DNA from 2 places in the Acinetobacter sp. CAU_H_60 genome. Region 1 is predicted to be linked to the other one. Evidence: predicted binding sites of a transcription regulator. Region 1 holds the regulator's gene; the other holds the start of a gene.
The links. The regulator PhoB, encoded in region 1, activates phosphate uptake and scavenging genes when phosphate is short. The targets are predictions, from matches to a motif close to TGTCATNAANCTGTCATAA.
Positions count from the first base shown of each region.

Region 2: AC4MBN_RS03860 (inorganic phosphate transporter) is a predicted target of PhoB. The motif match lies at 4,003-4,021, and genes of this name have one in related genera.

Region 1 is NZ_CM178653.1:2,890,131-2,906,002, forward strand. It holds gene AC4MBN_RS13770 (ABC transporter substrate-binding protein) at 1-615, opposite strand, end outside; gene AC4MBN_RS13775 (hypothetical protein) at 640-1,101, opposite strand; gene AC4MBN_RS13780 (hypothetical protein) at 1,091-2,128, opposite strand; gene AC4MBN_RS13785 (TOBE domain-containing protein) at 2,142-2,357, opposite strand; gene AC4MBN_RS13790 (Crp/Fnr family transcriptional regulator) at 2,468-3,172, opposite strand; gene AC4MBN_RS13795 (TauD/TfdA dioxygenase family protein) at 3,291-4,232, opposite strand; gene AC4MBN_RS13800 (SDR family NAD(P)-dependent oxidoreductase) at 4,418-5,266, opposite strand; gene AC4MBN_RS13805 (TetR/AcrR family transcriptional regulator) at 5,486-6,160, shown strand; gene phoB (phosphate regulon transcriptional regulator PhoB) at 6,410-7,120, shown strand; gene phoR (phosphate regulon sensor histidine kinase PhoR) at 7,144-8,502, shown strand; gene AC4MBN_RS13820 (glutathione S-transferase) at 8,555-9,205, opposite strand; gene AC4MBN_RS13825 (OsmC family protein) at 9,326-9,724, opposite strand; gene AC4MBN_RS13830 (pirin family protein) at 9,759-10,706, opposite strand; gene AC4MBN_RS13835 (GGDEF domain-containing protein) at 11,202-12,554, shown strand; partial or broken gene AC4MBN_RS13840 (GGDEF domain-containing protein) at 12,714-13,939, shown strand; gene AC4MBN_RS13845 (IS4-like element ISAbe18 family transposase) at 13,997-15,148, opposite strand; gene guaA (glutamine-hydrolyzing GMP synthase) at 15,287-15,872, opposite strand, start outside.
Region 2 is NZ_CM178653.1:830,943-846,814, reverse strand. It holds partial or broken gene AC4MBN_RS03870 (IS5-like element ISAba31 family transposase) at 1-151, opposite strand, end outside; gene AC4MBN_RS03865 (hypothetical protein) at 382-1,923, shown strand; gene AC4MBN_RS03860 (inorganic phosphate transporter) at 2,336-3,955, opposite strand; gene metH (methionine synthase) at 4,472-8,158, shown strand; gene AC4MBN_RS03850 (TIGR02391 family protein) at 8,413-9,243, shown strand; gene AC4MBN_RS03845 (endonuclease domain-containing protein) at 9,337-9,711, opposite strand; gene dhaK (dihydroxyacetone kinase subunit DhaK) at 9,970-11,700, shown strand; gene AC4MBN_RS03835 (glutaminase) at 11,908-13,182, opposite strand; gene AC4MBN_RS03830 (SDR family oxidoreductase) at 13,449-14,255, opposite strand; gene AC4MBN_RS03825 (hypothetical protein) at 14,255-14,950, opposite strand; gene AC4MBN_RS03820 (valine--tRNA ligase) at 15,125-15,872, shown strand, end outside.

The DNA of each region.
Region 1 (15,872 bases):
AATGGATAAAATCGGTCCCGCACTCCAGATGGCATCAATATCACCACTGGCAAGTGCTGAATAAGCAACTGGCCCATCCATATTCACAAACCGGAAATCTTTTTCGGTATATCCGTATTTTTTAAGGACATTAATAATCGATAAATGGATATTGGTTCCTTTAAAGAAGCCGATACGTTTACCTTTCAAATCTGCTAATGATTTTGCATTGGAATCTGCAGCAACGGCTAGATAAGTATCTGTTTTAGTACTCGCCACTAAAATAGCTTTGGTATCAAGCCCACTCGACCTACCAATCAGCCCAGGCAAATCCCCAATCCATGTAATATCTACCAAACCATTGGCATAGGATTCATTAATTGCAGGACCCGCACCTTTAAAGTTATTCCATTGCACTTTAATGCCATCTTTCTGGAATTCTTTTTCAAATAAACCCAGTGTCTGTGCCGTTGCATAGTAATTGCCATAACCTACAGGACGGTTACCAGTTCCTACCATTGGAGAGGCAAAACGAATAACATTAGGTTTAGCTTCTGCTGCAAAAGATTGAACAGCAGGCACCAGTGTTGCTGTGAAGAGAAGGCCAGCAAATAATACTTTTGACCATTTAAACATGTGAAAATTCCTCAAAATATAAAATTAGAATCCGTACTGGAATTGTGCGACCAGTTCGTTATAGCTCTTGTTTGTAATGTCATTGTTGACATGGTTCAGGTTGATCTGAAACTTGGTGGTTTCCGCAAAAAATGCATTCAGGCCCAGACTGTGAATATCAACCGTTTGATCGGCTAAATTCTTGTCACGATCAATGGTGTCGTAGCGATAGAAGGCCTGGTAAGACTTTGGCCACCAGTCGTCATAACGGCCCTGATTACGGAAGCCTTTGACAAACTGCTCACCAAAGTTCCAGAACAAGGTACCTGTGTGCGACTCACTTTCACGCTTATAGGTCTGTGCAGTTTGTGAAATATAGGTGTCATCTTCACCTTGCACATATTCATAGGTCATACCGAATGGATGATGGTTATAGTAAATATCAAAGCCTTTACGCAGCACATCGCCTTTACCAGCAAAGGCTGCGCTGGTACCATCAATTTCCAAATAGATTGCTCTTGCCTTGATACCAGGACAGACCAAAACTCAGTTCACGCAGCCATGAGTTATATTCCGCAGGCAAGGTATAACGCAGACGTCCAATAAAGTTTTTGTCATCATTGTCATCCGATTTATTGGCACCATTACCATTCACCAGACCAAAGGCATAGCTGATCATTGGCGAGCGATAGTTATAACCATAGTCCACGGTTGGTAAGGCATCTCCACGCACAATCAGACCGACTTCACGCAATGCCAGTCCATAACCTAGTCCCGGCAAACTAAATAAGGCATTGTTAATGGTAGGTTTCAGGTCTTCAGTGGCCTGAACTTCCTGGCCAAATGGCAATAGTTGCTGACCTAAAGTGACGCTCAAGCGTCCCGTGTCGGCACTTAAGGTTGGTAATACGTGATAAGTCAGCTGTGCATCCAATAAGTTCAGATAACTGTTATTGGTTCCTGTCTGTGGAGAAGTACCAAAACGCAGGTTGAAATCCAGGTTTTTGCCTTCTTCATAGTCTTTATACAGGTTGCCAATAAAACCAATTTGGACTGCACCTAAATCAAACGAAGAGTGGCGGTCTTGAACTGCCATCCCGGTATTGGTACCCGTAGGTGGAGTGCGCTGTGCTTCATCGATATAAGAGGCTTTGGCTTGTACCACCCCGTTAATCAATAACTGACGTGTTGATAATGCCGTTTTGGTATCGCGGTCACGTTGTACCTGATATTTATAGTTTTCCAGATCGCTTTGCAGACCTTGCAACTCGGCACGTGTCACAAAGCTTTGGTCATCATCAGATTCAGTTTCTGCATCAGCAGATAGTTCAGCCTCATCAGCAGTAGTGGCTTCTGTAACGGCTTCGTTCTGATTCTGAATCTGCGCTAACTGGGTTTTTAATTGTTTTAATGACTGCTCGAGTTGACTGACCTGTTGTTGTAACTGACCTACCTCCGCATCTGCATGCGTTAAGCCAATACTCGCGCTTAGCAGAGTCAGTACCGTTGCCCCTTGTTTAAAATATTGCTTCATACAATCGACACACCTACAGTTTTGCCAGTGAAACATCAGTCGATTTGATCAGCACAATCACCTGACTTCCTACCTGCAAATCCAGCTCTTCTACAGAACGTGTCGTAATTACCGAAGTGAAAATACCTGAAGCAGTCACCACATCGACTTCAGAAACCACATCACCTTTTATAATTTCCTGAATAGTACCTTTTAACTGGTTACGCACATTAATAGATTGAATTGTCATTATTAATTCCTGTTGTTTTGGTTGGAATTAATATGCATGATTTTTAATATGCCGAAAAATAATATAAATAGATTTTGATATATTATTTTATAAAATCTAAAAATATTATTTTAAATCCAGTTAATCTGATAATTTAAATATTCTTTGTTTTTAATCACGATATTTTCATATTGCCAATCCAGAATATTTTGACTTGCCAGATTCTTTATCTCTTTATTAATGGTTTGGCGTGAGGCAGAGAGTAAATCTGCTAAATCATGCTGGGAGATCTTGAGTTTAATTTCAGTTCCCAGAGGATGAGAACGACCATACTGAATCGAAAGATCATGCAAAACCTTACATACTTTTTGATGTAAATTAGCGACTTGCAGGAATTTGACCTGCTGGATCAGATATTGCATCCGATGGCTGAGAATATTTAAAGCATCCTGCTTTAAGTGATTGTTATCATTTATTTCTTCTATAAATATATGCTGTGGAATTTGCAGGACTTTAACCTGATTAAAAGCATAATAATCATAATCAATCACTTGTGTATTGAGGCACGGAAGCAGGTTAATCAGATGCTTTTCCGAGAAATAATTAAAGGCATGAAAACGACCCGACGGGCTTAAATATCCAATCTGTATAATCCCATCAAGTAATATATATAAAGCAGTATGGCAGTTTTCTTTATTTAAAATTAAATCGCCTTTTTGATATTTTCGAATCGTTGAACATTTTAAAATATAATCCAGTTTATCCTCAGAGATATTTTTAAATATATTTTTTAATATGTCGTAATTTACATTATTTTTTGCAGTATGAATTTGCATAAAATGATCCACCCTATATTTTATTTAAATATTAGATGGATCATTAATGACTGGCGAATCATTTATTCTTGATTATTTAGCTATTTATATGCAAAGTTTCCAATTGAATAAGAATTACTTATGAAACTTTTTCATAAATACCGTCTTCACTGTTATAGCGGAAATTGCTGATATCCTGCTTGACATCTTTACGCAGTTCACGGCTTGGACGGCCATCCACACCTACTGGCACATCACCCTCTAAAGTCACACGGCGTACTACACGGTGCTGGTCACCATAATCATTAATCGCACGGTGTTGTGTCGCACGGTTATCCCAGATTGCCACATCACCTGCACTCCAGCGCCAGCTGACAATATTTTCCAGCTTCTCCACATAACTTTGGAACAGGTCGAATAAACGGCGTGATTCACTTGAACTATAACCGACAAAGCTCTTAAAGAAATGGCCCAATAACAAGGTTTTTTCACCTGTTTCAGGATGAACACGTACCAACGGATGTTCAGTTTCATATTCAGTTGAGTTGAAGTAGTTTTTATATTTTTCCAAAGCTTCTTTTGGAACACTGACTTTTGCAGCATAGTCAAAGTTGTTGCTGTGAATCGCACGCAAGCTATCCGCCAGTGTTTTCAGTTCTTCAGGTAAATCATTGTAGGCAGCGGTTGTATTTGCCCATACGGTATTGCCACCTACTGCAGGTGCAACCACGCTACGCAGGATAGAAGCTTTTGGATAAGCATCAATAAAACTGATGTCCGTATGCCAGCTGTCTGCACGTGCACCGCGTGAATCAATTTCCAGAATATGTGCAGAGCCATCTTTTACCGGTACAGTCGGGTGATTCAACGGCGTGCCTAAACGCGCTGCAAAGGCTTCTTGGGCGACATCATCCAGATGTTGCTGATCTTTAAAGAAGATCGCTTTATGCTGCAATAATGCCTGATTGATTTCATTCACCACTTCATCAGCCAAATCCGCTGACAGTTTTACGCCCTGGATTTCAGCGCCAATACGGCCACCAATTGGTTGTACCTGGATGTGTTTATATTCATAAGTCATGATTATTTCCTCTATCTATAATTATGTCGACCTTCGGTCTGTGAAATCATCATGCCGAATCGGCTTATCTAACGCTGTCAATTTATTGACATTCTTATGCACCATTTTTGATTTATAAAATACTTTAGCTGCTTAAGTTTTCGGGCATAAAAAAACCCGCTTACGCGGGCTTTGATCAGAGTGTTTTAAGCTGACTTTTTCTTCTGCTTGCCGAGGCGGGTAGCTAAAGCCGTGACTTTCTGATAGCCAGTTGGCATGAGGCGCTGAATTAAATCAATCGCTTTGGCATCATTCCCAATCAGCAGACGGCGTTTGTCTTTTTGTACCGCATCCAGTATTTGACGGGCTGCTTCTTCTGGTGGGCAACGCAGCAGCTTATTAAAATTCTGTGCAGATTTTTCCGGATGCATTCCCAGACTACGGATACTGTCATTCATTTTCGCTGCAATGGCGATATTGGTGCGGATTCCGCCTGGGTGTACACAGAGTGCGCTTACGCCGCAGTTTTCCATATCCAGTTCCTGACGCAAGGATTCGGTAAAACCACGCACAGCGAATTTAGTGGCATTATAAGCAGACTGAGTTGGCTGGGCAGTTAAACCGAACAGGCTGGAAATATTGATGACATGACCATCACCGGTTTTCTTGATTAAAGGCAGGAATTCTTTGGTACCATAGACCACGCCCCAGAAGTTAATGCCTACGATCCATTCCAGCTCTTCATAGCTGGCGCCTTCTACGGTAGAACCGAGTGCCACGCCAGCATTATTAAAGATCATATTCACGCTGCCATGATCTTTCTCGACCTCAGCGGCCCAAGCGTGCATTTCTTCCAGATTAGCCACATTGACCTTTTTGGTTGTGACACGAACATCAGTACCTTTCAGCAGCTCAACGGTTTTAGCCAGACCCTGTTCATTCACATCGCTTAAAGCTAAATGACAGCCCTGCTTCGCTAAAAGCACCGCAAGTTGCTGGCCGATACCTGAACCTGCACCTGTGATGGCCGCGACTTTATTATTAAAATTTTTCATTGAATTTCCTTGATTAAAACACTGCCCTTCCATGACAGCCTGTTTTTCTGTCGCATAGGGATACAGCACACCGTTTCAATATAGTTTTGACAATCCATATTGTCAATAATTCCAGCATGTCTCTACGGGCCAATTTTCAGGTTTGAATTTCAGCATAGGTCAAAGCCGGATTTATTGATAAGATACTTAAAATCTCAAGCACATGAGTCTATGGTCTTTATGACGGATGCAGTAAATTCAGGACAAAAACTAGCAAGTAAAAGTAAAGAACGCCAGTTTAAAGGACTTTCTATGGCTGAGCGTCAGCAGGCACGTCGTGAAAAGCTGATTGAGGCCGGGATCGAGGCTTATGGTCGTCATGGTTTCTTTTCAGTCACAGTAAAGGATATCTGTAACGAAGCCAAACTGACTGAACGTTATTTTTATGAATCCTTTAAGAAAAGCGAACATCTGTTCCAGACTATTTTCCTCAAGCTGATTGACCAGTTACAGCAAAATGTCATGCAGGCGATGATGCAGGCTTCTTCTGATCCAAAGAAAATGATCGAAGCCGGTCTGACTGCCTTGCTGACGACCTTGCGTGACAATCCACGTATGGCACGGATCATTTATATCGATGCCATGCTGGTGCAGGAACTGCATAATCAGGCCACCATTCATGAAACCATGTCACGTTTCGACCGCATGATTCACGCCTTTGTCATGTTGATGATGCCGCAGTTAAATCGCAGTGAGCAGGAAATTTCACTGGTGTCGACCGGTTTAAATGGTTATGTCACCCAAATTGCCATTCGTTGGGTGATGAGCGGTTTTAAGCATTCGCTTGAGGAAGTTTTATCGTCTTGTAGTGTGGTTTTTTTGGCGCTGCTCGAGTCATTTTCAGAGAAAAAATAGCTGTTAAATCCTGTGCTTAATAGGCTTTTCTGCATTTACCAGTCAGTTGAATATTTATGCTGTACTGCGGAAATGAGTAAAATTAATTTATGATTTTTTAACAAGTTTCTGCGCTATATTTGTCACAAATCTTTTCGAATTTCAGCAGTTTTTCCCTTTCTGCAATGATACTGTCATAATTAGTCTTTGTAATAAGCCTGTCATAAATATAAAACGGTTCACCGTTTACATGAAATAGGGTATTGCGTTGTGAAAGATGACTACATATTAATCGTCGATGACGAGCTCCCGATTCGGGAAATGATCCATACCTCTCTGGATATGGCCGGTTTTCAGTGCTTACAGGCAGAAGATGCCAAGCAGGCTCATCAAATGATTGTGGACCAGCGTCCAGCATTGATTTTGCTGGACTGGATGATGCCGGGTGGTGTCAGCGGTGTGGACCTGTGTCGTCGTCTGAAACGTGATGAAAGCCTGTCTGAAATCCCGGTGATCATGCTGACAGCACGCGGTGAAGAAGACCACAAGGTACAAGGTCTGGATGCCGGTGCCGATGACTACATGACCAAACCGTTCTCGACCCGGGAACTGGTTTCCCGGATTAAGGCGGTATTGCGCCGTGCCAATGCCCTGAGTGGTGAAAAAACCATTGATGCCAATGGCCTGATTCTGGATCCGGTCAGCCAGCGGGTCAATTTTGGCAACAACATTCTGGAAATGGGACCCACTGAATACCGTTTACTGGCATTCTTTATGACCCATCCGGAACGTGCCTATACCCGTGCGCAATTGCTGGATCAGGTTTGGGGCGGTAACGTCTATATTGAAGACCGGACCATCGATGTGCATATCCGCCGTTTGCGTAAAGTGCTGGAACCTTATGGCGCTGACCGCTATGTACAAACTGTACGTGGCACCGGTTACCGTTTCTCGACCCGTGCCGATGTTGCACTCGGTTAATTATTTTAGGTAAATCTTGTTTTATGTATGAGCCCTATCCTGTTCCCGAACTGTCACATGAGCACAAAAGACTCCGTTACAGCAGCTTATGGGATTTTGCCAAGCAAGATTTACGTCTCCTTCTTCTCTTCCTGGTGATTGCCAGTTGTATTGGTCTAGGCATCGGTTATTTCTGGATCTGTATTGTTCTGGCCTTTGTTGCCTTCTTTGGCACACAGTTGCGTTCACTCTACCTGGTCAATGAATGGATTTCTAATCGTCCTTATGATGTTCCACCGAATATTGGTGGGATATGGGGTGCGCTACTTTTCAATGTTTATCGCGCCCAACGTCAGGAACGGATTGTTCAAGCGGAAATGGTCGAATTGATTGATCGTGCCCAGTCTTCGCTGGTGGCCTTGCAAGAAGCCGTGGTACTACTTGATGAAAACCAGCAGATTGAATGGTGGAATCCAGCGGCCGAACGTCTGCTCGGAATCTCGAGTGATGACCGTCGCCGTAATATCCTGACCTTGTTACGCCAACCGAGTTTTATTGACTACTATCATCATATTGATGATGCGCCCGATGGCCTTAAAATGAAGTCTTCGATATTCGAAGATCATTACGTACAGATTAAAATGACCCGCTTTGGCGGTGAAAGCCGTTTACTGGTCGCCTATGATGTGACCCGGATGCACAATCTGGAACAGATGCGTAAGGACTTTGTCGATAATATTTCGCATGAGCTGCGTACACCTTTGACCGTGCTCAGCGGCTATATCGAAACCTTTACCAATCAGGAAGATATTAGCCCACGCTGGAAACGCGCCTTTGACCAGATGCAATCCCAGACCCGTCGCATGAATGCACTGGTGAATGACCTGTTGCTGCTATCCCGTCTGGAAAATGACAAGAATATTGCCAAGAACCAGATTATTGATATGCCGAATCTGATGAACCAGCTGTTTGATGATGCGCAAGCCTATAACGTGGATTATGGCCATACCCTAAATCTGGATATTGACAGTCACTGTGACCTGATTGGCTCAGATATGGAAATTGCCAGTGCCTTCAGTAACCTGATTACCAATGCCATCAAGTACACGCCTAAAGGTGGAACCGTCACCATGGGCTGGCATGATGATGGTGAATCGGCCTATTTTGTCGTAGAAGATACTGGAATTGGCATTGATCCTAAACACTTACCTCGCTTGACTGAACGTTTTTACCGGGTTGATTCTGACCGTAGTCGCCGTACTGGTGGTACAGGTTTGGGACTGGCGATTGTGAAGCATGTACTGATGCAACATCAGGCCCAGCTCGAAATTGATTCCCGTGAAAATCAGGGCTCCACCTTTAAGGTGATTTTCCCTAAAGAACGCCTCAGTTTCCCAGACTGATGCAAAAATAAAAAAAGGTGCAAGTCGCACCTTTTCTTTTTTAGCGAAGGCTTTAAGACTTTAATGCCTGCTCTTTGGATAAGGCCCGGAAATAAGCCGCTCGATGCGAGATCCGTTCCAGATAGGCTTGAATCGCCGGATAGCTTTTACCGGTACGGCTTTGCATGGCTTCAAGCGGAAAGCTCATCTGGATATCAGCAAAACTGAAACGACCGGCAAAATATTCATGCTGGCTTAAATGATCTTCCAGAAACTGGATATGGTCTTTTAAACGGCTTTGCACAAACTGCTTCTTCACCCCTTCACAAATTGTTTTAGCAACCGGACGTACCAGAAATGGCACTTGCTCAGGAACTTTGGTCATCACCAGTTGCATCACCAGTAAAGGCATCAAAGACCCTTCTGCATAATGCATCCAGTAGCGGTATTGCGCCTTGTTCTCGGCACTGATCGGCTGAAACTGATAGGTCGAATCATAGGTTTCTTGGAGATACTCCAGAATGGCGGCAGACTCAGCCAGTACCAGATTCTGATCTTCCAGAATCGGGGCTTTACCCAGAGGATGAACCTGTTTCAAAGCAGGCGGAGCAGAATAGTTAGGCAGGCGTTTGTAATACTTGATCTCATAATCAAGTTCCAGCTCTTCCAAGGCCCACACGATTCGAAATGATCTTGATTGTTCGAGATGATGTAAAACACGCATATTAGACTCATGATTTTATTGTTATTACTGCGTGAGCATAGCAAAAAGTCTGGCTCTAACTAAAGAGTTTATCAGTCTACTTACATTTTCCCTACCGGATATAGCGTACCCTCTTTTAGCTTAAATCAGGTTAGTGCGGATCTCCAGACTGCGTAACAGGGTTTTGGTCACTGGGGTTTTGGCACAAATCTCCAGAATTTTCTGCTGCAAAGCCGAATCATGAGCAATATCGAAACTTAAGCGTCGTTCAATCCATTCCTGTCCTTCTTTATTGGCAAAGAATTCTGCTTCAACCTGAAAGTCGCCCAGTTCAATGTCCTTATGCTTGGCATACATGCGCAACGTAATCATGGTGCAAGAGATCAGACTGCCTAAAAGCAGATCATAAGGTGCAGGACCTGCATCCTGCCCGCCGAAGGATTCAGGTTTATCGGTCAGATAATGATGTTGACCATGACTGATTTCTCCCTGCCACGGTATGGTTAAGCTCTGTATTTTGGCAATTGCGATACGGGCCATACTGATCCTTTGTTCTTATAGTTATATGAAAGATTTATCGAGAAACACGCATATGTTCTGGAAATGCCGGTGCTTCCATGCGCGGCCCATCATAGCTTGGAATGGTGCCAAAACGCGGGTGCCCCATCATCCACTGTTCACGGGCCAGCTTCAGTTCTTCCACATCACGACCAACCAGATTCCACCACAATAAAATAGGGCTTTCAAACGGCTCTCCACCAATCAGCAAAACTCGTCCACGCGCATGAATTTCAACATCCACATGCTGTAATCCAGGCTCAAGAATCACCATATTATCTTCGGTCAGTTCATGCCCATTAATACTTGCCAGACCCTCAAGGGCCATAAAGCCATATTCAAATCTTGGATCTAAACTCAAATGGGCACGGGTACTTTCAGCAGCAAACAGATCCACACCCAAAAGTTCGGTATGCACTTTAACCGGGGATTGTGTATTTAGGAATTCCCCGACTAGGACCGTACATTGAATGCCTTGTTCTTCGATCACAGGTAATTCCGGATAATGATCAAACGCGGGAGCCATATTGATCTTGTCATCAGGCAGGGCGATCCAGAGCTGTGCTGCATGCATCTTGGTTTCAGTTTCCGGTGAAACCTCTGTATGCGAAATGCCATAGCCTGAAGTCATCAGATTAACCTGTTTCGGCCGGATCAATTGCCGGTTACCCAGACTGTCACTGTGCATCATGGTGCCTTCAATCATCCAGGTAAAAGTTTGCAGGCCAATATGCGGATGCGGTCCGATATCCAGACCATCTCCCTGAGGAAACTGAGTAGGACCGGCATGATCCAGAAAACACCAGGCGCCAATCATGCGTTTATGCCGACTCGGCAAGGCGCGTTTAATGACAGTTCCCTGCCCGATTTCTGCACGCCGTAAAGGAACTTCCTGTATGAACTGATTGATATACTTTTCACAATCATCTGAATTTGACAGTTCAATATCATTATTATTCGACATGGTTGAGCTGACCTCGGCAAGTTCATTCTGGCTGTATGCTGCATCAAGACATCTTTCCCTGATCATCACAAGATGTCTACCTCATACAACAATGTACCGCGTCTACCCGCAAAATCTATCTTTGGAAATATTTCGATACGTATAAAATGTGCTACTCATCAGAACAGTTCAAATACTTAAAGGCTTCAGTCTTTCAAATCCTGTAATCAAGATCTTGGTGATGAATCATATAATCATTCAAGTAACCAGCATTATCTCGTTTAAATCAACTTATTCATCATGCTCATGTTTCACGTGAAACGCTCATTTTTATTTATATAAACTTTTAAAATCAGCAGTCTATAAAAATGTGATCCGTCTAGCTTCATATTTAAAAAACAAAAATTTTGTTACGTTTTCTTTTTAAAAATCGTGCTACCCCCTGATTCTAGGGAGATTATTTTTTATTCATTTGGTCCATAATAGGGCCCAATAAAAATAAGATTGGATCAGGACATGTCATCCTCGAATGAAAATATATATTCAACGGCGAATATGTCTTTTCAAAACTCGACCACGGATAGATCATTAAAGTTGGCCGAATGTGATCTGCAAAATCGCCAGTTAATTGAAGATGCGCTTGTACATCGCGGTGCACCTATTCCTGCGCAATTCCAGCAGTACTTTTATAATTATCTTTATGTGCATCGTCATCAAAATCTTCGCCAGATTAATTACATGGCGCAGATCGCCTTTTTGCTGTATTTCTTTGCCGATATTTTTATTATTCCTGATATGTTTTTCCTGTCTGGCCTGATCCGGGTATCACTGGTCATTGCTGTCATGTTTTGCTGCTATTACCTGTTTAAGCATCAAAAGAATATCCGGGTTCTGGACATGATTTTGCCTGTGGGCACGACTGTGGCTGCAGCGACCTGGATTGGCCTGCTCCTGCTGTCGAGTAGCCCGCATGTGTCAACTTATATCTATGCCTCTGCGATCTTTGTTTTAATTACCAATCTCTGTGTACAGACCGAGTTTAAGGGTGCGCTGTATTGTTCTATTTTTATCGCCCTGTTTATCATGATTGGGGTAACCCATCTCATGAGTCTATCGCAGGCCTTTATTTTCGCCGTTGTTTTCACGCCTCTCTGGGCGTTTAGTATTTATATCAACTGGAATAATATCATCAACATACGGCGCTCTTTTTTACGCACTTTGCTGGATGAATGGAACTATCAAACCTTAAAAAATCTTGCTCATACTGATGATCTGACGCAGTTATTTAATCGTCGTCATTTTGTGGATATGGCGGAACGTTCAATCCATCAATGGCCAAAGCCTGCCAGCACCTGCCTATTGATGTTTGATGTCGATTATTTCAAGAAAATCAATGACAACTATGGTCATGATGTGGGTGACCGGGTGCTACAACTGATTGCTGAAATTACCCGTAAAGAAATGCGTTCTAGTGATGTACTGGCACGTTTTGGTGGAGAAGAATTTATTGCCTTGCTGGAAGATACCCAGCTACAGGATTGCCTGATGATTGCAGAACGGATTCGCTGCTCGATTCAAAAGCAGGTGATGTACATCAATTCTGACCAGAAAATCCAGTTCACGATTTCTATCGGTATTGCTGAACTTGAATCTCCGCAACAGGAGCTTGAAGACCTGATTAAGCATGCAGATATTGCGCTTTATGAAGCTAAGAAAGCGGGAAGAAACCGGATTAGGGTCTATCATCCTAATATGCTGCAACCGACTAAACCGCTCTCTCCAAATCCCTGGAATGTATTTAAACCGTTAAATAAACAGGAGCAGTCTGGCGCTCATCATAAAGCGAAACAGTCTTGGTCTGCTTTGTAACCTGATAGCAAAATCAAGATTATTAGACAAGAATTTAAGAATTAGGCCTAAATCTGTTTGTGATGCTTTTCAAATAATTTCTAAAAGAATAGAATATTTTTCATACAAATATAAATATTCATCTTATTCATTTCTTTGGATTTAATGTGGGAAGGCGATATGCCAGATAAATATGAAGAAGAAGCTCGCCTCCTGCTTCAGGATGCCCTTCACGATCCTCTTGTTCGTATTCCTGGGTCTTTAAAACCTGCCTACTTTAGGCATCAGAAACAGCTCACTCTAAAATATTTGTTGTAGGTAAACCTATTTGCACAGGTGGCATATGCCTCCTACACCCTTGCCGATATTCTGGTACTGAATGACATTATGAATTTGCTCATTCTGACCAAACTAGGCTATACCTTGGTGATCGTGCTGATAACCATCTGGATGTATCATTTTTACCGGAATTTGCCTGTATTTGACCTGCTGTTGCCGACCTCGATTATCGGAGCAAGTGCAATCTGGTTTTTTAATCTAAACCAGTCTGAAAGTCCGCATACGCTCATTTATCAATATGCTTCACTGGTATTTATTGTCCTGGCCAATTTATGTGTACAGATCCGCTTCTGGCCTAGCCTGATTAATTCCGGTCTGATTACACTGGTGATTTATATCGGTGTGTATTTCAATACCCAAGCTAACCTGTACCAGATGTTCTTGTTTTCCCTGATCTATATGCCGGTTTTGACTTTCAGTTTATATATCAGCTGGAACTCTACACTAAAATCCCGTTTGGTATTCCTGCAACACACCCTGAATGAATATCACCGTCAGACCTTTGAAAATCTCGCCCATACTGACTCGCTGCCAGGCCTGAATAATAGACGCTGTTTTAAATATCTGGTGCAACAGCTGATCCGAAAGAATCTTAAACAGCCTGCTCCAATCAGTTTGCTGGTCTTTGTCGATCATTTTAAGCAGATCAATGACCGTTATGGGCATGATGTTGGAGATCAGGTACTCCAGATGATTGCGCAGACCACACGTAATGAAATGCGGCGCCATGATGTGCTGGCACGGTATGAAGGTGAAGAATTTATCGCATGCCTGCCTGAAACTTCACTGGATTGGATGATGCGTTAAAAATTGCCGAATGTTTAAGACACAAAATCGAAAATATTGTGGTCAATCTGGAACATGGGCATCGTCTTGATTTCACCGTTTTAATTGGTGCGGCCATTCTGGAAAGCAGTGAAACGGATTTAATGGCGCTGATTAAACAGGCTGATATTGCCCTGTATCAGGCTAAAGCCAATGGTCGGAACAGAGTGGAATGTTATGACCCTGAACTGGATCAGAGCTTGCTTGGAGAGCTTCAAAACTGGCAGGTTAAACCGGCTTAAATTCATTTGAAAGATAATAAAAAAAGAGCGCCGAAGCCATTGCTGTCCCACAATTTTTCACAAGAGGAAGCTCAAATGAGCTTCCTCTTGTTTTATGGGTATTTTATCGGGTGAAAATAAAGCTTTTAAAGTTCTTCTTTCAAACAAATTCACTTGAATTATTCTGAGTAAACGTTGAACTGTCCAACCTGTTTTTCCTAAATGTTGAGCGAAACTCACCAATAAATAGGCGATCATCGCAATCCAGATTTGTGTCTGAATTGCGTTCCTGCTGCGGCCTAGAAACGCTTTTAATTTGAGATTCTGCTTAATCGCCTTAAAGAACAGCTCAACTTTCCAACGATCTTTATAAATCGCCGCAATGGTGGAGGCGGCTAAATGAAAGTTATTGCTGAGAAAGCTAAAGTGCTTGCCACTTTGCTGATCTCTATATTCAATTCTTCTTAACACTGGGGCTTTTCTTTTTAGGGCATGTGCGCTATTCAGCTGAATGGTTTCATCTTTTAGAATACCTTTGGATTCAAGCACTGGATGTTGCTGGATCACCTGATACACAGATTTAGGCCTAAAACGTGTGACAAATCCAATGTTTTGAGCAGTCAGATTTGCATACCATTGGTAATCGACATAGCCTTTATCAAAAACTACAATGCTGCCAGCAGGAAACTGGAATTTGCGGCCTTGTACCATGTCATTTTCTTTGCCATTTTCAACTGCAACAAACTCAGGAATATCATTGCTGTGATTCAATCCTATACTGAGTTTCATGCTGGCTTTTGAGTCGTGAACTTTGGCCCATTCACATAAGGAAAGCGACAGGTCAATATGACTGGCATCCAAGGAATACAAGGGATTCTTAAAGCGAAATTTATGAGCGACTTTTGAGTGTTCATAGTATTTAAGCAACTTGTAAAATAGCTGTTGATACAAGGCAGCAGGCTGCTGCTCATTGATTCGTGCCAGCGTGCTTCGGGGAATAGACTTTGCTCCGAGATGACTTAGCTTTTCCTGTTGGCACTCCAAATTGGATTGAATATCTCTCAGACTTTGCCTACAAGAGAATTGAGACATCAATATGGCAATAAACTGATCCCACCGGGAAGCTGCTCTAAATTTCTGTCCAACATGGTGTACTTTAGCAAGTTGTTCAAAATCCTGTCGCACAACAGGTTTAATTAGCTCATGAAATACGGTATTCTGATGTGACAAAACCTGAATCCTGGTCGTTAAAGTGTTTGTTTGCACTCATATTTTAACTGTTAGGACTCAGGTTTTTTTATTTAAAGTAAACTATGGGACAGCAGTGGCGCCGAAGCGCTCTTTTGATAAGTAATTTTCGTTAGAAAATTACTCCCATTCAATTGTTGCTGGTGGCTTAGATGAAACGTCATACACCACACGAGAAACTTCAGCAGTTTCGTTCATGATACGTGTAGAAATACGGTCAACCAAGTCATATGGGAGATGTGCAAAACGAGCTGTCATGAAGTCGATGGTTTCAACTGCACGAAGTGCGATCACCCATGCATAACGACGGCCATCACCGACCACACCCACAGATTTCACTGGTTGGAATACGGCAAAGGCTTGAGCAGTTTTGTCGTACCAACCGCTTGCGCGAAGCTCTTGCATGAAGATGTCATCAGCAAGACGAAGAATATCTGCATATTCTTTTTTCACTTCACCTAAGATACGAACACCAAGGCCTGGACCTGGGAACGGATGACGGTAGATCATGCTATGTGGCAAGCCTAGAGTTGTACCCAATTTACGTACTTCATCTTTAAACAGGTCACGTAATGGTTCAACCAAGTCAAATGCCAAGTCTTCTGGTAAGCCACCTACGTTATGGTGTGACTTGATGACATGTGCCTTGCCTTGTTTGCTGGCAGCAGATTCAATCACGTCTGGATAAATCGTACCTTGTGCAAGG
Region 2 (15,872 bases), 1.0 Mb from region 1:
AAGGAATATCTCGCCACGGACAGCCTGTTCTAATTCTATAGAGAATAGCTTCAATAAAATTGCGTAAATTTGAGTTGTGGTGAATGGATAAATTACGCAGAATAACTTTCAACTTTTGCCAGTGTTGATCTGTCAGCATGGTACGAGGCATAGCGAATAGTAAAATTGGGTTTGGTGATTTGATTTTACTACTTCGCTATTTTTTTAAGCTAAAAGTGTCAACACACCCTAAAAAGGAAGCTTCAAGCTTCCTTTTTATTTGAAACATCTCGTAATAAATTAAGACCCAAGACTGGAATTTAATGCCAACCCAGGAAGCAACTTAGCAGCGATAATGTATACATCTGTATATTAATTGCTGTAAGTTGCGAGATATTTTGCATGTCCACTTCCCTAGACGGTCTTCAATTTCCCATTTCTGCTTCACAACAAAAACCAAGCACATCGAAAATCGGCCGTAACATTATTTCTGAAGCCTTAGGCGCAGTTGATCCTGTACATGCTACCGCAGCACAGCAGGAAAAGAACTGGCGTAAGCAATATCCAGTACACTTTAAACATCTGGTTGTAGATGGATTACGCTCCGCAGGTGCAGCACTGAGTATTGCCAAGCAAGGTCTGGAAACTGCACATGCCAGCTTTGAATTTGATCGTGATGGCCAGAAGCATCTACTAAAAGATGTGATGTCCTTGCCTGCGCAGAACCTGAATACCTTCCAGCTGAAAGGCCAGTCTGAAAAAGCCCCAGAATGGTATGTGCCTTATCATGGCAAAAAACTGCAAGGACAAACATTACTGGATCAAATCCAGTCTTGGGAAGAGCGTGGTATCGTCGAACCTAGTCATGCCAATGCACTGCGTGAATGTATTGCCCATCCGGAATGGTTTGACCTATCCGATCGTACCACTGTTCTATTTGGAGCCGCTTCTGAAGCAGGTCCACTGACTTGGCTATCCAAATGGAAAGCCAATATCGTAGCGATCGATCTGCCAAATACTCGTGTCTGGGGCAAGATTCTAGATACAGTGAGTCAAGGCAACGCCACTTTATATGCACCATCAGTTGAAGCGCTGCCAACTGATACTTCACTAGATATTTTAAAAGAAAAACTGGGGGCTAACCTGCTCACCCAGATTCCTGAAATTGCCCAATGGCTGATTCAGTTCAAACAGAATCTGGATCTCGCGGCAATTGCTTATCTGGACGGTGAAAAGCACGTACGTGTTTCCATGGCGATGGATGCCATCATGAAATATGTCAGCGAGCAGAAAGCTAATACTAGCCTGATGTATATGTGTACGCCAACGGATGTCTACGCAGTACCTGAAGAAGTGGTGCAGGCTTCACAAAGCAAATATCAGCAATTATCTAAGCTAGAAAGCACTTTAACTAAAGGGATTTCACTGATTTCACGCAAGCATTTTTTCCAGAAGAATGAGCAGGATCTGTTTAAGGTTGGCGACAAGTCCTATGGTGTTTGCGACTGTCTGGTCGTTGAGCAAGGTCCAAACTATGCACTGGCTAAACGGATCCAGCAATGGCGTGCGACGCTGGCACGTGCTAACGGGCAGCAAGTGAGCATCAATATCGCCCCTTCAACAACAACTTATTCAGTGACCAAGAATCCGTTATTAAAAGCTGCATTTAACGGTGCCAGCCTGTTTGATGTAGAAGCATTCGCTCCTGAAACCACCAATGCGATTATGGCTGCACTCTGGATTCATGACTTGCGTAATCCTGAGTCAGTCGCCAATCCTGATGTAAAACTCAATCATCCACTTGAGTTAATGATGTCTGGTGCGAATCATGGCGGTTTATGGCGTGTGGCTTATCTGGCACGTACAGCATTGCCGTTTGCTGCGTTGTATGGTTTTGCAACAGATAAACTACCGAAAGGATTATTAGGTAAGTTGAAGAAGTGATTTTTTCTGAAATAAAGATGAAATCAATTTTATTAGTCAGGCGACATGGATGTCGCCGTTAGGCTGTGATATAGGGACATATCATCAGCCTAACAAAAGATTTTTGTTACCTTGCGAAGTGCACTTCTCATCTTTCAAAAGTAAGACTAAGAAATACTCATTTTTTACATTTAGTTGAAATTAGCTATTAATCCTTCTATTGAAAATACTTTTAGCCTTCTGATTACCCTCCCCCCCTTGCGCAGCAATGCTACTCATCCCATAGAGAGAGCATCCCTTATAATTTTGAAAGTCATTAGATAACAAAAAGTCTCCTATTTCCAGAAAGCAAATCACTATTTCTTAAGGCTAAAACTTTTCTAGCACCCATAAAAAAACGCTGCATCAGCAGCGTTTTTTACATCGAATCTTCTTAGAAAACTTTCAGAAGAATCCAGTACAAACCACCAGATAAACAGATCGTTGCAGGTAGTGTAAACACCCAAGCCGATAGGATCGATTTCACCATCTTAAAGTTTAGGCCAGACTTGTTCGCCACCATGGTACCTGCAACTGCAGAGTTTAGAACGTGAGTCGTAGAGACTGGCATACCGAAACCATCCGCAGCGGCAATGGTCGACATCGCTACCAATTCAGCAGACATGCCCTGACCATAAGTCATATGTTCTTTACCGATCCGCTCACCCACAGTCACGACAATTCGTTTCCAGCCGACCATCGTTCCCAGACCAAGTGCCAAAGCTGTTGCCACTTTTACCCAGGTCGGAATGTATTGCAGGAATGAATCCAGATTGTCGCGATACTCATCAACGGTTTGTTCCTGAACCTCGCTCATTGCCGGTAAAGCTTGTGCTTTATCCAGACGTTTAAACGCTGTGGTGCTCAGGTACATGTCATTACGGAATTCTGAAACTTGTGCTTCTGGAACATCCTTGATGTTGCTGTAGCTACCAACTTTATCACCCAAATGATCGGTCAGACTTGCCAGTGCAGGAACAACCTCAGCATTCAATTCTTTGGTTTGAATGTATGTGGTAATGATGGCACGTGCTTTTTCGTCCGGAATATCTTCATGCTGCGGATAAATCGCATCAGCCGTTTGCGCAGACAACTGGCCAAAAGACTGGATATGCGCTGCATCCAGATTTTTGTTTAATGAATATGCTAAAGGTACACAGCCGATCAGGATCAGCATGATCAGGCCCATACCTTTTTGACCATCGTTTGAACCATGCGCGAAGCTTACACCAGTACAGGTAAAGATCAGAATGGCACGAATCAGCGGTGGTGGTGGCTTATTGCCTTCAGGTGGCTTAAACAGTTCAAGCTGCTTTCTGAAGATCTTTTTCACCAGCAGAAATAGTACCCCAGCAAAAGCAAAACCGATCAGAGGTGAAAACAGCAATGCTTTACCAACTTTCAGCACCTGTTCCATATCCACACCAGAAGCACCACCACCAGAATTCAGCAGGTAGTTCATGATACCTACCCCCAGAATCGAACCGATCAGGGTATGTGAACTTGAAGCGGGAATACCAAGGAACCAGGTACCCAGATTCCAGAGAATCGCAGCGATCAGCATGGCAAAGACCATAGCGAAACCGGCACCTGTGCCGACATTCATAATCAGCTCGACAGGCAATAATGCAATGATTCCGTATGCAACAGCACCACTGGCCACCATTACCCCGAGGAAATTACAAAAACCTGCCCACATGACTGCAACCGGTGCAGACAATGCATTGGTATAAATCACGGTCGCAACCGCATTGGCCGTGTCGTGGAAACCGTTGACGAATTCAAAGCCCAGCGCAATGAATAACGCCGTGCCTAAAAGAATCATTGAATACAGACCGATCGGTGGGACATGAGCTAAATCTGAAGTCAATTGGAAGCCGATATAGATCAGCGTGGAGATAATTAGAGTCAGAAACACCGGCATAAAAAATTTCGGTGTTGGCACATGAACATTGGCCGGCTTATCAGAAGGCGACTGTTGTGCTGAACCTAAGGGAGTTTGATTAGAATTCATGCAAGCAGGAATAGAGGATTCAAGAATCCCCATATTGTTCAGTTAAATTGTGACAATTATATGACAAAGTGCTGTCATATAAACCAGTTTTTTAGACTTTCTCGTTGCCGTTTATCCTGTAACCACATGCTCTAAATTTTAAAAATATACAAATATAATCAATTATTTATTAAAAGAAAAACACTTGAATCGCCCGGCTTTATTCATGTTTTGCAATATATCTGGTCATTCCTACCCGGCTGTCATATTTCCGAGCCTGTCATATTTGATTAAAGATTAGCTTTGTTATATGACACTCTGATGAAAGCTGCTTACATTTTATTTTCCAGTCGCACGCTTTTATCAAGAACTTTAATTTCCAGATTTCCATCTGTTTTCAGCTTTCTATACCGGCTTGAGTGTCTTTATCAAATTTTCAAATCAGGCATATCCAGCATTCTGTATAAGCGTTACAGAAAACTGCGCACTAATCTGTTAAGATTATTGCCGTTTTTGATGCTTACTGAGAAAGTTTGAATGTCCACACTTGCCACCCTAAAAGAACTTCTTGCCAAGAGAATTTTAATTATCGATGGTGCGATGGGTACCATGATCCAACGCCATAAATTGGAAGAAGCCGATTATCGTGGTGAGCGTTTTGCTGATTGGGCATACGACCTTAAAGGCAATAACGACTTACTTGTGCTGACTCAGCCACAGATTATTCAAGGCATTCATGAAGCGTATCTTGAAGCTGGTGCCGATATTATTGAAACCAATACCTTTAACGGCACCCGTGTTTCAATGTCTGATTATCACATGGAAGATCTGGTTCCGGAAATCAACCGTGAAGCAGCACGTCTGGCTAAAGAAGCCTGTGCAAAATATTCAACGCCTGAAAAACCACGTTTTGTGGCAGGTGTAATTGGTCCGACATCACGTACTACGTCGATTTCACCAAATGTAAATGACCCTGCCTTCCGTAATATCACTTTTGACGAATTGAAAGTGAATTACATCGAATCAACCAAGGCCTTGATTGAAGGCGGTGTCGATATCATCCTGATCGAAACCGTATTCGATACTTTAAACGCCAAAGCTGCGATCTTTGCAGTGAAGGAAGTATTTAAAGAACTAGGCACTGAATTGCCAATTATGATTTCTGGTACGATTACCGATGCGTCTGGTCGTACCCTGACTGGTCAAACTGCAGAAGCGTTCTGGAACTCAATGCGTCATGCAGAACCAATTTCGATTGGTTTTAACTGTGCCCTAGGTGCAGATGCCATGCGCCCACACGTAAAAACTGTATCTGACGTGGCTGATACTTTTGTGTCCGCCCATCCTAACGCAGGCTTACCAAATGCCTTCGGTGGTTATGATGAAACTCCGGAAGAGACCGCAGCATTCATTAAAGAATTTGCGGAAAGTGGTCTGATCAATATTACTGGTGGTTGTTGTGGTACGACGCCTGATCACATCCGTGCCATTGCTCAAGCAGTTGAAGGTATTGCCCCACGTCAAGTGCCAGAAATTGAGCCTGCATGTCGTTTAAGTGGTTTGGAACCATTTAACATTACCAAAGATTCATTGTTCGTGAACGTCGGTGAACGTACTAACGTTACCGGTTCGAAAAAATTCCTGCGTCTGATCAAAGAAGAAAACTTCGCCGAAGCGCTAGATGTTGCCCGTCAACAGGTTGAAGCCGGTGCACAGATCATCGACATTAACATGGATGAAGGCATGCTTGATTCGGAAGGCGCGATGGTGCACTTCCTGAATCTGGTGGCATCTGAACCTGATATTTCACGCGTGCCAATCATGATTGACTCATCAAAATGGGAAATCATTGAAGCTGGTCTGAAATGCGTCCAAGGTAAAGCGGTTGTTAACTCGATTTCCCTCAAAGAAGGTTATGACGAGTTTGTAGAACGTGCCCGCCTCTGCCGTCAGTACGGTGCAGCGGTGATTGTGATGGCATTCGATGAGAATGGTCAGGCCGATACTGCTGAACGTAAAAAACAAATTTGTAAGCGTTCTTATGACGTGTTGGTGAATGAAGTAGGCTTCCCGTCTGAAGACATCATCTTTGACCCGAACGTGTTCGCGGTAGCAACCGGTATCGAAGAACACAACAACTATGCTGTAGATTTCATTGAAGCTACTGGCTGGATTAAACAGAACCTGCCAAATGCGATGATCTCTGGTGGTATCTCGAACGTATCCTTCTCATTCCGTGGCAATGAACCGGTGCGTGAAGCGATCCATGCGGTATTCCTGTACTACGGTATCCAGCAAGGTTTAACCATGGGTATCGTGAATGCCGGTCAATTGGCGATTTATGATGACATCGACAAAGAGCTGAAAGATGCGGTTGAAGATGTGATTCTGAACCGTAACCAGGGTGAAAGTGGCAACGAAGCAACTGAAAAATTGCTTGAAATTGCTGAGAAATATCGTGGTCAAGGCGGCGCGCAAAAAGCTGAAGAAAACCTGGAATGGCGTAATGAACCGGTTGAAAAGCGTCTTGAATATGCGCTGGTTAAAGGTATCACCACTTATATCGATCAGGATACTGAAGAAGCTCGCCTGAAAGCCGTTCGTCCACTCGACGTAATCGAAGGTCCATTGATGGCCGGTATGAATGTGGTCGGTGACTTGTTCGGTGCCGGTAAAATGTTCCTGCCACAGGTGGTGAAATCTGCACGTGTGATGAAACAGGCCGTGGCCTGGTTGAACCCGTACATTGAAGCGGAAAAAACCCAAGGTGAAGCCAAAGGTAAAATCCTGATGGCCACCGTAAAAGGCGACGTACATGACATCGGTAAGAATATCGTTGGTGTGGTACTGGGCTGTAACGGTTATGACGTGGTCGATCTTGGTGTCATGGTGCCATGTGAAAAGATTCTGCAAACTGCGATTGATGAGAAAGTTGACATCATCGGTTTGTCTGGTCTGATCACCCCTTCTCTGGATGAAATGGTATTCGTTGCCAAAGAAATGCAGCGTAAAGGCTTTAACATTCCATTGATGATTGGTGGTGCGACGACTTCTAAGGCACATACGGCTGTGAAGATTGCCCCTCAATACCAGAATGATGGCGTGTACTACACAGCTGATGCCTCTCGTGCTGTAGGTGTAGCGACTCAATTGCTTTCTGCCGAGATGAAGCCAAAACTGGCAGCAGACTATGCAGCGGATTATGAAAAAATCCGTACCCGTCTTGCCAACAAACAGCCGAAAGCAGCGAAACTGTCTTATGCTGAATCGGTTGAAAATGGTTTCAAAATCGACTTCGACAAGAATGCGCCATTTAAACCAAACTTCATCGGTTCACAGACTTTCACCAACTATCCTTTAGAAACCTTGGTGGAATACTTTGACTGGACACCGTTCTTTATCTCTTGGAGCCTTGCGGGTAAATTCCCGAAAATCCTTGAAGATGAAGTCGTTGGTGAAGCAGCACGTGATCTGTATGCACAAGCACAAGCAATGTTGAAAGACATTATCGAAAATAAACGTTTCGATGCGCGTGCAACGTTCAGCATCTACCCTGCAAATCGTACCGGTTCAGATACGGTTGCAGTGACTGATGAAGCTGGTAACGTAACGCATACCTTCGAGCACTTACGTCAGCAATCTGACAAAGTAACCGGTAAAGCAAACTACTCATTGGCTGACTTTATTGCACCTAAAGATGTAGCTCAGGATTATCTGGGTGGCTTTACCGTTTCGATCTTCGGTGCGGAAGAATTATCTCAGGAATATAAAGCCAAAGGTGATGACTATAATGCGATTATGGTTCAAGCCTTGGGTGACCGTTTTGCCGAAGCTTTTGCTGAGCATCTGCACCAGAGGATCCGTAAAGAGTTCTGGGGCTATCAGGCAGACGAAACTCTAGACAATGATGAATTGATCAAAGAGAAATATGTCGGCATCCGTCCTGCGCCGGGCTACCCAGCTTGTCCTGAACATTCTGAAAAAGCGCCACTCTTTGACTGGTTAGGTACGACTGAGAAGATGGGTACTTACCTGACTTCTAGCTTTGCGATGTGGCCACCTTCATCAGTGAGCGGTTTCTACTATGCAAACCCTGAAACTGAATACTTTAACGTGGGCAAAATTTCTGGCGATCAGCTGGAAGATTATGCGAAGCGTAAAGGCTGGACACTGGATGAAGCGAAACGCTGGTTAGCGCCAAATCTGGATGATTCAGTGGTTTAATCCCCCCTCGATCCCCCTTTGATAAAGGGAGAAGAATCCATTCTTATCGAATATAAAAAATCCCCTCGAGTGAGGGGATTTTTTTGTTTTTAATCTCCCCTAACCCCTCTTTTTCAAAGAGGGGGATTTCACGTATCAAATTTATTACATGACAGCTCCTCCCTTTTTTAAAGGGAGGTTGGGAGGGATTAAATTGCTATAAATAAAATGAATATTTAGAATGCTTAAATCCATGAAAAATTTAAGATTGACAAATGGCAATAATAAAAAGTTTAGATCTTGGAAGCTTAGAAAGCATCTGTAAAACTTTAGGTGAAACTAATAATGGGCTTTCAGGAACAGAAATTACCAAGTATCTGGCTGAATGTAATATCAAAGATCTTCAATTAAATTCAACAAAATGGAAACGCTTATATGATGCTCTATACTCAAAACAAACTGAAGATCGCTGCTCCAATAATGTCTTAGCTTTTATTAAGTATGTTATGCGTCCTTCACGGCATATCCATAGAAAAGAATGGTTTGAAAATATACGAACTGAATTGAATTATATTTTGTCATTTGAAGGTTTTGAACTCACTGAAAGTGGCGAACTCAAGCAAGCAGACAAAGTTCAAACTTTTGATGAAGCTGAAGCACGAGCACAAAATTTAAGAAAAACTTTATTAGATAGAAAAATACATCCTGATGTCTTAGCCTTCTGTAGAGCAGAACTACTCGTAGATAATTATTTTCATGCGGTTTTTGAAGCTACTAAAAGTATTGCTGAAAAAATTAGAATTAAAACAAATTTAACTACTGATGGTGCAGAACTTGTTGATCAAGCCTTTTCTTATAAAGGTAAAATCCCTTATTTAGCATTAAATAAACTTACCACTGAAAGTGAGGAGAGCGAGCAGAAGGGTTTCATGAATTTACTTAAAGGTGTCTTTGGAAATTTTCGAAATACGACTGCTCATGCTCCCAAAATCACATGGAATATTGATGAACAAGATGCCTTAGATATTCTATCAACAGTATCATTAATTCATAGAAAATTAGATAAAGCCGCTGAAGCAAGAAAGATATATGAAAGTAGTTTTTAATCCCTCCTAACCTCCCTTTGAAAAAGGGAGGAACTACGTGATTCCATAACCGCCATCAAATTCGCATGAAGTCCCCCTTTATAAAAGGGGGATTTAGGGGGATTCTTTAGGAAGTTCATTCAAACAATATTTATAAATTACATTTGCCACATCATCAATCTGCCCCATCACCTGCCTATTATCAAATCTCAATACTTTTAAACCTAGCTGAGCCAAGGCTTTATCACGAACCCGATCTGCCTCTAAACCACCATCTGTAAAATGCTGACTACCATCACATTCAATGACCAAATTCGCTGCTGGGCAATAAAAGTCCACTATGTAATTTAAAATTGGTTTCTGTCTATAAAACTGCAAACCTAAAATTTGCTTATTCCGAAGTCGTGACCATAATAATTTTTCAGCATCGGTCAGGTTGTTACGTAAGTCACGCGAGGCTTGTTTTAAGTTTTTATTGTAAGGTTTCATTTTTATTCTCATTTTTTAGAATCTCCCTTAACCCCTATGTTCCAAAGAGGGGGACGCCATGTAAATAAATTACGTGACAGCTCCTCTCTTTTTCAAAGGGAGGTTGGGAGGGATTTAATTTATCAAATATGCGCCCCTTTTCTAACCCATCATTCCAAAATTGTCCGTTATTACATTTTTAAGTCTGCAAAAATCATCACTTTCATGAATAATAGACCAATAAATTTATCTCCCAAATCAATGACTATTGGTGTTCCAATGAAGAAACTCATGAACGGTGCTGAAAACATCGTTGTCGAAATGTGCAAAGGCTTTGTCCTGGCACATCCAGAACTGGCATTTAATGAATCTTATAAAATCATTTCCCGAAAGGAAAAACACCAAAATGTCGCGCTGATCAGTGGTGGGGGTAGCGGTCATGAACCTGCTCATGCCGGTTTTGTCGGTCAAGGCATGCTGGACGCTGCCGTATGTGGTGACGTGTTTGCCTCACCTTCACAGATTCAAGTTTATAAAGCCTTGCAGCAAGTGGCGACTGACAAAGGCGTGTTGATGATCATCAAAAACTATTCTGGCGATATGATGAATTTTCAAAATGCCGCTGTATTAGCAACTGAAGATGGCATCAAGGTTGATTACGTAAAAGTCGCAGATGACATCGCAGTAAAAGACAGCCTATATACAGTTGGTCGTCGCGGTGTTGCTGGTACAATCTTCGTGCATAAGATTGCCGGTGCTGCTGCCTCTAAAGGTTATGAACTTGCACGTGTGAAAGAACTGGCACAAAAAGCGGCAGACAATGTAATGAGCCTTGGTTTTGCCTTTACCTCTTGTACCGTTCCAGCCAAAGGCACACCAACGTTCATTTTAGCTGAAGATGAAATGGAATACGGCGTCGGTATCCACGGTGAACCGGGGATCCGTCGTGAAAAGATTCTGCCTTCTAAAGAACTAGCTCAGCGCATTGTCGATGACCTGTTCCTGGATCGTCCAAACCTGACTGAAGTTGCAGTTCTAGTAAATGGCTTTGGTACAACACCACTGCAAGAATTGTATGTGTTCAATAATGATGTATGTGAACATCTGGCAAGTAAAGGCATCAAAATTTACCGTACCTTTGTCGGCAACTACATGACCAGTATCGACATGGCAGGTGCATCAGTTTCGCTACTAGCTGTGGATGATGAACTGAAAACTTATCTGGATGCAGAAGCCAATACCCCCGCATTTAAAATGGATGGTTCACCTGCACTGCCATTTGAGTTTGCTGCCAAAGACCAAGCTGCTGTACGCACAGTAAATACAGATGTTGAAACACATCCTGAACATGCTGTGATTGCCAATGAACAATTCACCATTGAAAACATGCGCTATGTGGTGGATGTGATGAGTGCCTGTATCATTAAAAATGAAGTGCCTTTCTGTGAGCTGGATGCCCATGCCGGCGATGGTGACTTCGGTATGAGTGTGGCAAAAGGCTTTAAACAGCTGAAATGCCAATGGCATGAACTGGTTCAAGCTGAACAGATGGATGATTTCCTGCTGAACTGTTCCATGATTATCATGGAACATTGTGGCGGTGCATCTGGTCCAATCTGGGGTTCTGCTTTCCGTGCAGCCAGCAAATCGATTAAAGGTAAAACCACATTAACTGTTGCGGATTTTGCAGAGATGCTACAAGCTGCGGTAAAAGGTATTCAAACAACTGGTGAACGTTCATTTGGCCGTGGTGCCGTTGTAGGTGACAAAACCCTGATTGATGCTCTGGTTCCATGTGCCGATTCTTGGTCAGCCAATACCGACAAGACCTTCAAAGAGAACTTTGTTCTAGGTGCTCAAGCAGCGGTTCAAGGTGCAGAATCCACCAAAGACATCGTGGCACGTATGGGCCGGGCTGGAACTGTAGGTGACCGTAGCCTGGGTTATCCAGATGCTGGTGCACATGGTTTAGGTGTGATCTTTACTGATATTGCTGAGCATATTAAATAAGATTACAGGATGTGAAAAAGCCTCGACATTGTTCGGGGCTTTTTATTTATATTCTTACCTCAATCCTCTCTTGCGCTTCCTTTAAAGCAGTGCTTTAAACTCGCTCAGGGATAGGGAGTAACATGTGTTTATTTGCTTCAGTAATTTAAAAATGAAATTGCCTCTCCTTTTAGGAGATGAGCAGCACTGCTGCGCAAGGGAGAGGTCTCATTTAAACCTTTCCAAAAACTTCTCCAATTCCTCCGTCACCACCACTCTCTTTCTCCCCTTCAACTGATCTTTATCCAATAAACCTTCTGAGTCTACAACCAGCACTTTATGCCCATCCTGTTTTAAGCGATCCACGCCTTCAAACAGCATTCGGGCACCGACATCATGCATCAGAGTGAGATTGGTTAAATCGAGGATAATGGTACTTTTACCTTCCGGTTCATCCTGCAAGATCCGTAGCAGCATTTCAGACTCGGTAAACTGCAATACGCCACGCAATTCATAAACCACGACGTTATTCTTTTTCCCCACTGTGTAACGACTTTGCAGAATAGTCTGTGCTGACGGCGTACCTTCCATGAGATGCAGTCCCATATCGTGCGACAGATTTTCAAAGATTCTGACCCCACGTACACTATTACCATGCTCATCGATTTTCGGTGAAAAGACCGCAATCCCCACTTGCCCTGGCAGTACTCCAATAATGCCACCTGCCACACCACTCTTGGCCGGAATACCGACTGTAGTCAGCCAGTCACCTGCAGCATCGTACATACCGCAGGTTAGCATCACACTGAGTAATTGCCGGACTAAAGCCCGATCCAGCATGCGCTTACCCGTCTTAGGATGCACACCACCATTGGCCAATATACTGGTGATCACGGCTAGATCTTTGACGGTGACCTTAATCGCACACTGCTTGATATAGCCATGCACGATTTTTTTAGGATCTTCGTCCAGCACCCCAACAGTACGTAACATGTAGCCAATCGACATATTCCGAAAAGCCGTTTTAATCTCAGAGTTATACACCTGCTCATCAAAGGACAATTCACGTCCAGCCAGTCCACTTAAAAAACGGCGTAACTGTTCAGCACGTGATACTGTTTTCTTGGCAGGAATCAGAGAATGCGTGGTAATCGCACCAGAATTAATCATCGGGTTTTTTGGAATATTGCGTTCTTTTTCCAACGAAATCTGGTTAAAGGCCTCTCCCGAAGGTTCTACACCCACTTTTTCCAGTACCTGTTTTAGCCCTAGTTCCTTGATTGCTAGCGCATAGGCAAAAGGCTTGGAAAGAGACTGCATGGTAAATTCAACGTCATCATTCCCGGCAGAATAGATGGTTCCATCTACTGTCGATAGTGCAAGTCCGAGCTTGTCAGGATCAACCGCAGCAAGTTCAGGAATGTAATCTGCCAGCGCGCCTTTTTTATTATCATGGCAAGCAGAAAGCACATGATTCAAATAATCCGGTACTGGCGTTTTCATGGCAAATGCTCCCATCTCAATCTTTTATATCATTTTTATTAAAACTGAATACTGAAGACGGTTTTGCTACTTTTATGCAGTTTTATGTTGTGAAAATGGGAGATGGGTAAAAGAGATAAAATAAATAGATGACTTAATTGGACAAGATAAGAAATCTTAAAAATGAGAAATCATAAAGATGAGCACATTACTTTCAGATTACAGGTCTATTTCTATGAAGCAATAAACCTGTAACCGATGAGAACCAGCTTGATGTTCCAGGCAGATTATTTCACCTTAGTTTTGCGAATCATCTTATACAACACTTTTGGCGATAGACGTGAAACTAAAACACCCAGTTTTTCTTTAGAGCCACCCACCACGATATATTCTTCACCACGTTTCAACGCTTCTACAGTCTGACGGGCAAAATCAGCCGATTCCAGGCCATTTTCAATCGCTTCATCTTGCTTGGCCTGAGGTTTGCCTTCCCCATTTAAGGCATTAAAAGACACATTGGTTTTAATAAATCCCGGAAAAATCACGGATACCTGAATACCCTGATCTGCCATTTCAGCACGTAGGCTATTCGCCCACATATGAATCGCGCCTTTGGCTGCTGAATAAGACGCCCGATATTGAGTTCCAAGTAGACCGGCTACACTGGAAATAAAGGCAATCCGGCCAGATTTCTGTTTTAAAAACGTCGGTAAAACCGTTTTGGTCAAAAACACCTGAGAGAAATAATCGACTTCCATAATGGCGCGTTCAGTCTGCATGGTGGTTTCCTGAATCAGGGCACGCTGACTGAGTCCAGCATTATTGATCAGCCAGTCAATGCGGCCTTTCTCACTTAGCACCTGTTCATAAGCCGTGCGTACCTGACTTTCATCAGTAATATCGGCCACGACTGAGATGTGTTGATCAGGATTCACCAGTCCTGCACGGACTTTTTCCAGTTCTTCCAAACGTCGTGCAGTCAATACTATCTGTGCACCTTGGGCAGCACATTCTTCAGCCAGTGCCTTACCAATTCCTGAAGATGCTCCAGTAATCCAGACTACTTTTCCCTGTAAATTTTCTAGTTTTGCCATTAAATCCTGTCACCCTCTTTATACGAATGTGTTCCTGGCGGTATTTCATCTTCCAGAAATGCCAGCAACTGCTCAAAATAATAACTCATGGTATCCGCATCATAGAGGCTACCGAGTTTATCAAAACGTTTATAACCCAGTTGTGTGGTCAGGTGAATCACACCATTCAATGTTTTATCCACCACCACATTAAATTTCAGCATCTTTTTTGGTTCACGCACCAGATGCGTCACACCCTGATCCACCACCTGAATAAAAGCTTTCAATGCCGGTGAGACATACTGGTTATTGCCACTTTTCATCTGCTCCACGCAGCCCAGCAGTTCCGTGATCAGCATGCGTTCTACCGGATAGCGAACAAAGTATCCATCTTCATTTTCATGGGTCATCTTGTACAGATAGTTCACCATAGGAATCAGCCGATCATTACCAAAGAAAGAAACCGACCATGGCATATATTTGCGAGTCGTTTCTAAAATCTGTTGAATGACTTTTTCGGATTCCTGATCCGGGGAGCTGGAGAGCTGCACCACACGACCAAAAATCTGGTCAATAATCTCACAGGCAATATCGGCCAGATTTTCACCGAGCAGTTTGGCCAGACTTTCCTGCTCGCCAGCATTAAATCGGGAATGCAGGTCTTTAAAGCGTTGATGGGTATCGGGGTGAATCTTGAGAGAAATGCTATAGCTCATCTTGTTATCCTTTTTTTAATCGTCTGCGATGAGTCGCGTTTTATCAATCTATCATACGTTGAGTTCAGGCAACTGCCAATTGGCGAAAGTTTGCTTTTGGTTAAGCTGCCGCATGCCTTGATTTTTTTGCTACAATAGATGCAATTTTTTATCCACTTTTGATCTGTTTAGACTATGACTGATTCAGCGCAAAATATTGCTACGACCTACGATCCGACCGAGATCGAGAAAAAATGGTACCAAACCTGGGAAGAGCGCGGTTACTTCAAGCCGTCTCAAAAAGGTGAATCATTCTGTATCATGATTCCGCCGCCAAACGTCACTGGTAGCTTGCACATGGGTCATGGTTTTAACAATGCCATCATGGATGCGTTGACCCGTTATAACCGTATGTCAGGCAAAAATACCTTATGGCAGCCAGGTACTGACCATGCGGGGATCGCAACCCAGATGGTTGTTGAGCGTCAGTTAGGTGCTCAAGGCGTAAGCCGTCATGATCTGGGCCGTGAAAAGTTCATCGAAAAAGTCTGGGAATGGAAAGAGCAATCTGGCGGTAATATTACCCGTCAAATCCGTCGTTTGGGTTCTTCTGTAGACTGGTCACGTGAACGCTTCACCATGGATGAAGGTTTATCCAACGCCGTTAAAGAAGTATTCGTGAAACTGCATGAAGAAGGCCTGATTTACCGCGGCAAACGTCTGGTGAACTGGGATCCTAAACTGCAAACCGCCCTGTCTGACCTTGAAGTAGAATCTGATAAAGAAGAACAAAGCTCATTGTGGCACTTCAAATATTTCTTTGAAGATAAATCACTGCGCACTCAAGATGGTAAAGACCATATTGTCGTTGCAACCACTCGTCCAGAAACATTACTCGGTGATACTGCGGTTGCGGTCAACCCTGAAGATGAACGTTATGCGC